2 linked regions of the Roseateles amylovorans genome follow. The protein of the gene in region 1 binds, or shares a complex with, the protein of each later gene. Links are inferred from orthologs where the notes say so. Each region holds a gene or a part of one and is shown in the gene's direction. Other genes may lie near its edges. The genes, in order: metK and groL.

Region 1 (3,198 bases):
GGCTTCCAGCCACTGATGGAAATGGCGCGCGTCCGCTTCCAGGTCGCCGCTGGGGTAGCCTGGCAGCGGGTCATGGGCGCGCACAAGAATGCCCTCGCCCTTGGGCAGCATGGTCACCACCACCGGCTGGACCACCATCTTCATCGTCTGCGCGATCTTGGCCGGTGCCAGCAGGGTGTTGGCCGGCACGCCGAAGAACGGGATGAAGGCGGAATCCTTGGGACCGAAGTCCATGTCCGGCAGATTCAGGAAGCTGTAGCCGTCCCGGATGTGGCGCAGCACGCTGCGCACGCCTTCATGCCGGTCCACCAGCTTGGTCACGCCGAAGCGCGAGCGCGCATGCCGCAGGCGGTCGTCCACCACCGGGTTGCTCTGGCGCTGGTAGATGCTGGCGCCGGGACGCGACTGGTTGAGCATCAGCGCCGGGCCGATCCAGTCCAGGCCCACGAAGTGCGGCATCAGCCACATCACCGGGCGGTCCACCTGTTCGGACAGCTTGATGTTGCCCTCGATGCGCATGAGCCGCTGCAGCCGCTCGGCGGAGGCGAACCACAACAGGCCGCGCTCCAGCAGGCTGCGGCCCAGCCAGCCGAAGTGCTCCCGAACCAGCGCCTCGCGGGCGGGCGCGGCCATGTCCGGAAAGCACAGCTCGACGTTGCGCAGCGCCACCCGGCGCCGCGAGCCCGCCACGCGGTGGAGCAGCCCACCCAATCCCCAGCCCAATGCGGCCAGCCAGCGCAGCGGCAACCAGTGCAAAAGCCACAAGAGTCCGATCGCTGCATGCGTCGCTAGTTTTCCCATCTACCTTGCCCAGCCTTTCGCCTTCTTCTTTTCTATAATGAATTCGTCGCCGAGTTAATTTGGACAACTTGCGGGGCGACTCATAAATCCCGCTAAAGCGTTCGCCGCCTGACTCCTCAGCACGGCAACGCCGACGACTGAACACAGGAGTTTAAATTGGCAAGCGATTTCCTCTTCACCTCGGAATCCGTCTCTGAGGGCCACCCCGATAAAGTGGCCGACCAGATCTCCGACGCCATCCTTGATGCCATCCTCGCGCAGGACCCCCGCTCCCGCGTGGCCGCCGAGACCCTGTGCAACACCGGCCTGGTCGTCCTCGCCGGCGAGATCACGACCAACGCGCATGTGGATTACATCCAGGTCGCACGGGACACCATCAAGCGCATCGGCTACGACAACACCGAGTACGGCATCGACTACAAGGGCTGCGCCGTCCTGGTGGCCTACGACAAGCAGAGCAACGACATCGCCCAGGGCGTGGACCAGGCGTCCGACGACCACCTCAACACCGGCGCCGGCGACCAGGGCCTGATGTTCGGCTACGCCTGCGACGAGACGCCGGAACTGATGCCGGCGCCCATCTATTACGCCCACCGGCTGGTGGAGCGCCAGGCCCAGTTGCGCAAGGACGGCCGCCTGCCGTTCCTCCGGCCGGACGCCAAGAGCCAGGTGACGATGCGCTACGTCAACGGCAAGCCGCACAGCGTGGACACCGTGGTGCTGTCCACCCAGCATGCGCCCGAGATGTCGTTGGGCGACAAGATGAAGCCGGAGTTCTACGAGGCGGTCATCGAGGAAATCATCAAGCCGGTGCTGCCCAAGGAATGGCTGCAGGACACGAAATACCTGGTCAACCCGACCGGTCGTTTCGTCATCGGCGGCCCGCAGGGCGATTGCGGCCTGACCGGTCGCAAGATCATCGTCGACACCTACGGCGGCGCCTGCCCGCACGGCGGTGGCGCGTTCTCGGGCAAGGATCCGACGAAGGTGGACCGCTCTGCCGCCTACGCCGCCCGCTATGTGGCCAAGAACATCGTGGCCGCCGGCTTGGCGCGCCAGTGCCAGATCCAGGTCGCCTATGCGATCGGCGTGGCCCGTCCGATGAATGTGACGGTCTACACGGAAGGCACCGGTGTCATCCCCGACGAGCAGATCGCCGCGCTGGTCAACGAGCACTTCGACCTGCGTCCGAAGGGCATCATCCAGATGCTGGATCTGCTGCGTCCGATCTACACGAAGACGGCGGCCTACGGTCACTTCGGTCGTGAAGAGCCCGAGTTTTCGTGGGAGCGCACCGACAAGGCGAAGGCGCTGCGCGCCGCCGCCGGGCTGTAAGTTCGTCGCCTGCTGCGCAGGCCCGGTGTTTTGCCACGAAGCACCGCGACTTCCCCCCCACTCCGGGCCGCCTCTGGCGGCCCGTTTCATTGTGGCCCCGGCACAATCGCGGGATGAGCCCGACGCCCTCCACACCCGCGCCGCTGACCATCCTGATCGTCGACGACCAGAGCGCCACCCGCGTGGCCTTGACCGCCGAACTGGACCGGGTCGGCCATCGGGTGCTGGAAGCCGACAGCGCTTCCTGGGCGCTGGAGCTGTTCCGCCGCTATCGGCCCGACATCGTGCTGATGGATGTGGAAATGCCGGGCCAGGACGGCTACTGGACCGCCCGCGAAATGCGCGCGGCCGAGCCCGGCGGCTGGACGCCGATCATCTTCCTGTCCCAGTTCAACCAGGCGGCGGATGTCTGGAAGGGCATCGAATCCGGCGGGGACGACTACCTCGTCAAGCCGGTCTCGCCGATGATCCTGCATGCCAAGCTGCGGGCCATGCAGCGTCTGGCCCAGATGCGGCAGCGGCTGGTGAAGATGTCCGAAGAGCTGCGCACCGCCAATGCGCAGCTGGAGAAGCTCTCCACCGTCGACGCCCTCACCGGGCTGATGAACCGCCGCGCGCTCGATGCCCGGCTGCAGCAGGAGCTGGAACTCGCCCGCCGCGAGGCCAAGCCGCTGACCCTGGTGCTGTGCGATGTGGACCACTTCAAACGCTACAACGACACCGCCGGCCATGTGGCCGGTGATGCCTGCCTGCGCCGCGTGGCGCAGTTGCTGAAGGAAACCTGCCGCCGCCCGAGCGACTGCGCCGGCCGCTACGGCGGCGAGGAATTCGCGCTGGTGCTGCCCAACACGCCACGCTCCGGTGCGATGACTTATGCCCGGGCGCTGATCCGCACCATCGAGCTGGCGGCGATTCCGCATCCGGATTCCCCGACCGGCGCCAGCATCACCCTCAGCGGCGGCATCACCACCTGCCTGCCGGATGAAAGCACCAGCGCCGAAGGCCTGATCCTGCGGGCGGATGACGCGCTCTACAACGCCAAGTCCACCGGCCGGAACCGCT
Region 2 (3,217 bases), 440 kb from region 1 along the record:
TCAAAACAGGTCCCCACCCTTGAAACGTCACAAGCCGTCCCTATAATCCGTTGCTGCTAGCACTCGCAATCGTTGAGTGCTAACAGCCCCGGACTTCGGTCTCGGGGCCAATTTCTTGTGATGGGTCGGCGGTGCCGATGCATGCCTGGCATGCATGACTGCCCTGCGGGCCCAGGAATCAAGTCCGACAGAGTCAAGGAGATCAGATGAAACTGCGTCCTCTTCACGATCGCGTGATCGTCAAGCGCCTGGAAAACGAAACCAAGACGGCCTCCGGCATCGTCATCCCCGACAACGCCGCCGAAAAGCCCGACCAGGGTGAAGTGCTGGCCGTCGGCCCGGGCAAGCGCAATGACAAGGGTGAGTTCATTGCCCTGAACGTCGCCGTGGGCGATCGCGTCCTGTTCGGCAAGTACAGCGGCCAGTCGGTCAAGGTCGACGGCGAAGAACTGCTCGTCATGCGCGAAGAAGACCTCTTCGCCGTGATCGCCAAGTAAGGCGACAGCGCGGTTGGCCGCGTCGTCGGGCAGCGCGGGTGAACAGGGCGACCTTCGGGTCGATCGCGTCACCCAGCGCGTTGCGCCCGGTCGGCGAACCGCTCGCCACACCGGACCTCACGCCCAGTGCGCGTGAGGTCGGGTGGGGCTGAACTACCCAATACTGATTCGGAGAATTCAATATGGCAGCAAAAGACGTTGTCTTCGGCGGCGAAGCGCGTGCTCGCATGGTCGAAGGCGTGAACATCCTGGCCAACGCGGTCAAGGTCACGCTGGGCCCCAAGGGCCGTAATGTGGTGCTCGAGCGCTCGTTCGGCGCCCCCACCGTCACCAAGGACGGTGTCTCGGTCGCCAAGGAGATCGAGCTCAAGGACAAGCTGCAGAACATGGGCGCCCAGATGGTCAAGGAAGTCGCTTCCAAGACCTCGGACAACGCGGGTGACGGCACCACCACCGCCACCGTGCTGGCCCAGGCCATCGTGCGCGAAGGCATGAAGTACGTGGCCGCCGGCATGAACCCGATGGACCTGAAGCGCGGCATCGACAAGGCCGTCTCGGCCCTGGTCGTGCAGCTGAAGAACGCCTCGCGCGCCACCACCACGTCCAAGGAAATCGCCCAGGTCGGCACCATCTCCGCCAACAGCGACGCTGATGTCGGCGAGATCATCGCCAAGGCGATGGACAAGGTCGGCAAGGAAGGCGTGATCACCGTCGAAGACGGCAAGAGCCTGGACAACGAGCTCGACATCGTCGAAGGCATGCAGTTCGACCGCGGCTACCTGTCGCCGTACTTCATCAACAACCCGGAAAAGCAGTCGGCGATCCTGGACAACCCGTTTGTCCTGCTCTACGACAAGAAGGTCAGCAACATCCGTGACCTGCTGCCGACGCTGGAAGCCGTGGCCAAGGCCGGCCGTCCGCTGCTGATCATCGCCGAGGAAGTCGACGGCGAAGCGCTGGCGACCCTGGTGGTCAACACCATCCGCGGCATCCTGAAGGTGGTGGCTGTGAAGGCGCCTGGTTTCGGCGACCGTCGCAAGGCCATGCTGGAAGACATCGCCATCCTGACCGGCGGCAAGGTGATCGCCGAGGAAGTGGGCCTGTCGCTCGAGAAGGTCACGCTGGCTGACCTGGGTCAAGCCAAGCGCGTCGAAGTGGGCAAGGAAAACACCACCATCATCGACGGCAACGGCGCTGCCGGCGACATCGAAGCCCGCGTGAAGCAGATCCGCGTGCAGATCGAGGAAGCCACCAGCGACTACGACCGCGAGAAGCTGCAAGAGCGCGTGGCCAAGCTGGCCGGCGGTGTGGCCGTCATCAAGGTCGGTGCTGCCACCGAAGTCGAGATGAAGGAAAAGAAGGCCCGCGTGGAAGACGCGCTGCACGCGACCCGTGCTGCCGTTGAAGAAGGCATCGTCGCCGGTGGCGGCGTGGCCCTGCTGCGTGCCCGTCAAGCGGCTGGCGAGATCAAGGGCGACAACGCCGACCAGGACGCCGGCATCAAGCTGATCCTGAAGGCCATCGAAGCCCCGCTGCGCGAGATCGTCTACAACGCCGGCGAAGAAAGCTCGGTCGTCGTCAACACCGTGCTGGCCGGCAAGGGCAACCACGGCTACAACGCGGCCAACGGCACCTACGGCGACATGATCGAGATGGGCATCCTGGATCCGACCAAGGTGACCCGTACCGCGCTGCAGAACGCCGCGTCGGTGGCTTCGCTGATGCTGACGACCGAGTGCATGGTCGCCGAATCGCCGAAGGACGAGTCCGCCGGTCCGGCCATGCCGGGCGGCATGGGCGGCATGGGCATGGACATGTAATGTCGCGCCGGGGCTGAAGAGCGCGCTCCAGTGCTCCACAGCCCTCGACATGAGACATGAAGGGGCCGCGAAAGCGGCCCCTTTTTCGTTGTCCCGCGACCGACTTCGCGCCCTCGGCAGACCTCCACCCTGTTCGCGGTGGGCTCCACCCACCGGGGCGGGGGTGCCGCCGCATCCAGGGACGCACATAATGCAGGCGTAAATTGAATCTCAAGATGCATCAAGCGCCTACGCTTCAATCCCTGGTCGACGAGACCCTGGCCCATGTGCCCACCCTGGCCCATGCGGTGTTCAACGGCATCCAGGACGAGCTCAAGAGCCGTCTGGAACACCATGCCTTGCTGGCCGGCTGGTCGAAGCGGCGAGCCCAGTTCGGTCCCGACCTCGAAGGCTCCCTGAACCTGCTGCTGCGTGTCTCGCGCGACGGCGGCGATCCGCTGCATCGCGACCGCCGTGCCGGCAGCCCCGACATGCTGAGTCTGGTCGACGAGAGTCAGGCGCTCAAGGATGTGGCCATCGCCAGCGTGATCTCGGCCATTGAAGAGCAAAGCCGGGCGGAGTTGCATCAGCTCGGCAACTTCTTTGCCGCCCTTCGCGGCATCGCCCGTCCGCTGAAGAACGACAACCCGTTGCGCGCAGCGATCTTTGCCCATGCCCTGGCCCGTGCCTTGGAAGGCGCGGATCTGGACGCCGAGGGCCGCTACGCGGTGATGCGCATCGCCGCCCATCCGCTGGCGCGCAACCTGCAACCGATCTTCTCGCTGCTGTGCCGGGAACTGCGCGAGGCCCAGCTCAGCGGCATGCTGGAGAGCCACGGTTCGGCGCTGAAGGAGTCCGACCTGCGGATGCGGCAGTTCAAGGCCGCCAGCCATGCCCAGAACACCACGCTGGATGAGGTCG

The links.
Region 2: the proteins of metK (region 1) and groL are in contact, whole or in part, in a cryo-EM structure (PDB 8P4O), measured with the Escherichia coli proteins. The link is inferred for Roseateles amylovorans from one-to-one orthologs.

The regions. Positions count from the first base shown.
Region 1 is NZ_CP104562.2:823,311-826,508, reverse strand. What follows is about bases 167-3,046. They hold metK (methionine adenosyltransferase), read left to right. Parts: upstream 167-957; coding sequence 958-2,136; downstream 2,137-3,046. Other genes in these bases: N4261_RS03605 (GGDEF domain-containing response regulator), read left to right, coding at 2,250-3,046; N4261_RS03615 (LpxL/LpxP family acyltransferase), read right to left, coding at 167-801. Also shown: more of N4261_RS03615, read right to left, coding at 1-166; more of N4261_RS03605, read left to right, coding at 3,047-3,198. UniProt on the Escherichia coli protein: Catalyzes the formation of S-adenosylmethionine (AdoMet) from methionine and ATP.
Region 2 is NZ_CP104562.2:1,265,745-1,268,961, reverse strand. What follows is about bases 100-2,998. They hold groL (chaperonin GroEL), read left to right. Parts: upstream 100-679; coding sequence 680-2,317; downstream 2,318-2,998. Other genes in these bases: N4261_RS05490 (DUF1631 domain-containing protein), read left to right, coding at 2,533-2,998; groES (co-chaperone GroES), read left to right, coding at 207-497. Outside these bases: more of N4261_RS05490, read left to right, coding at 2,999-3,217.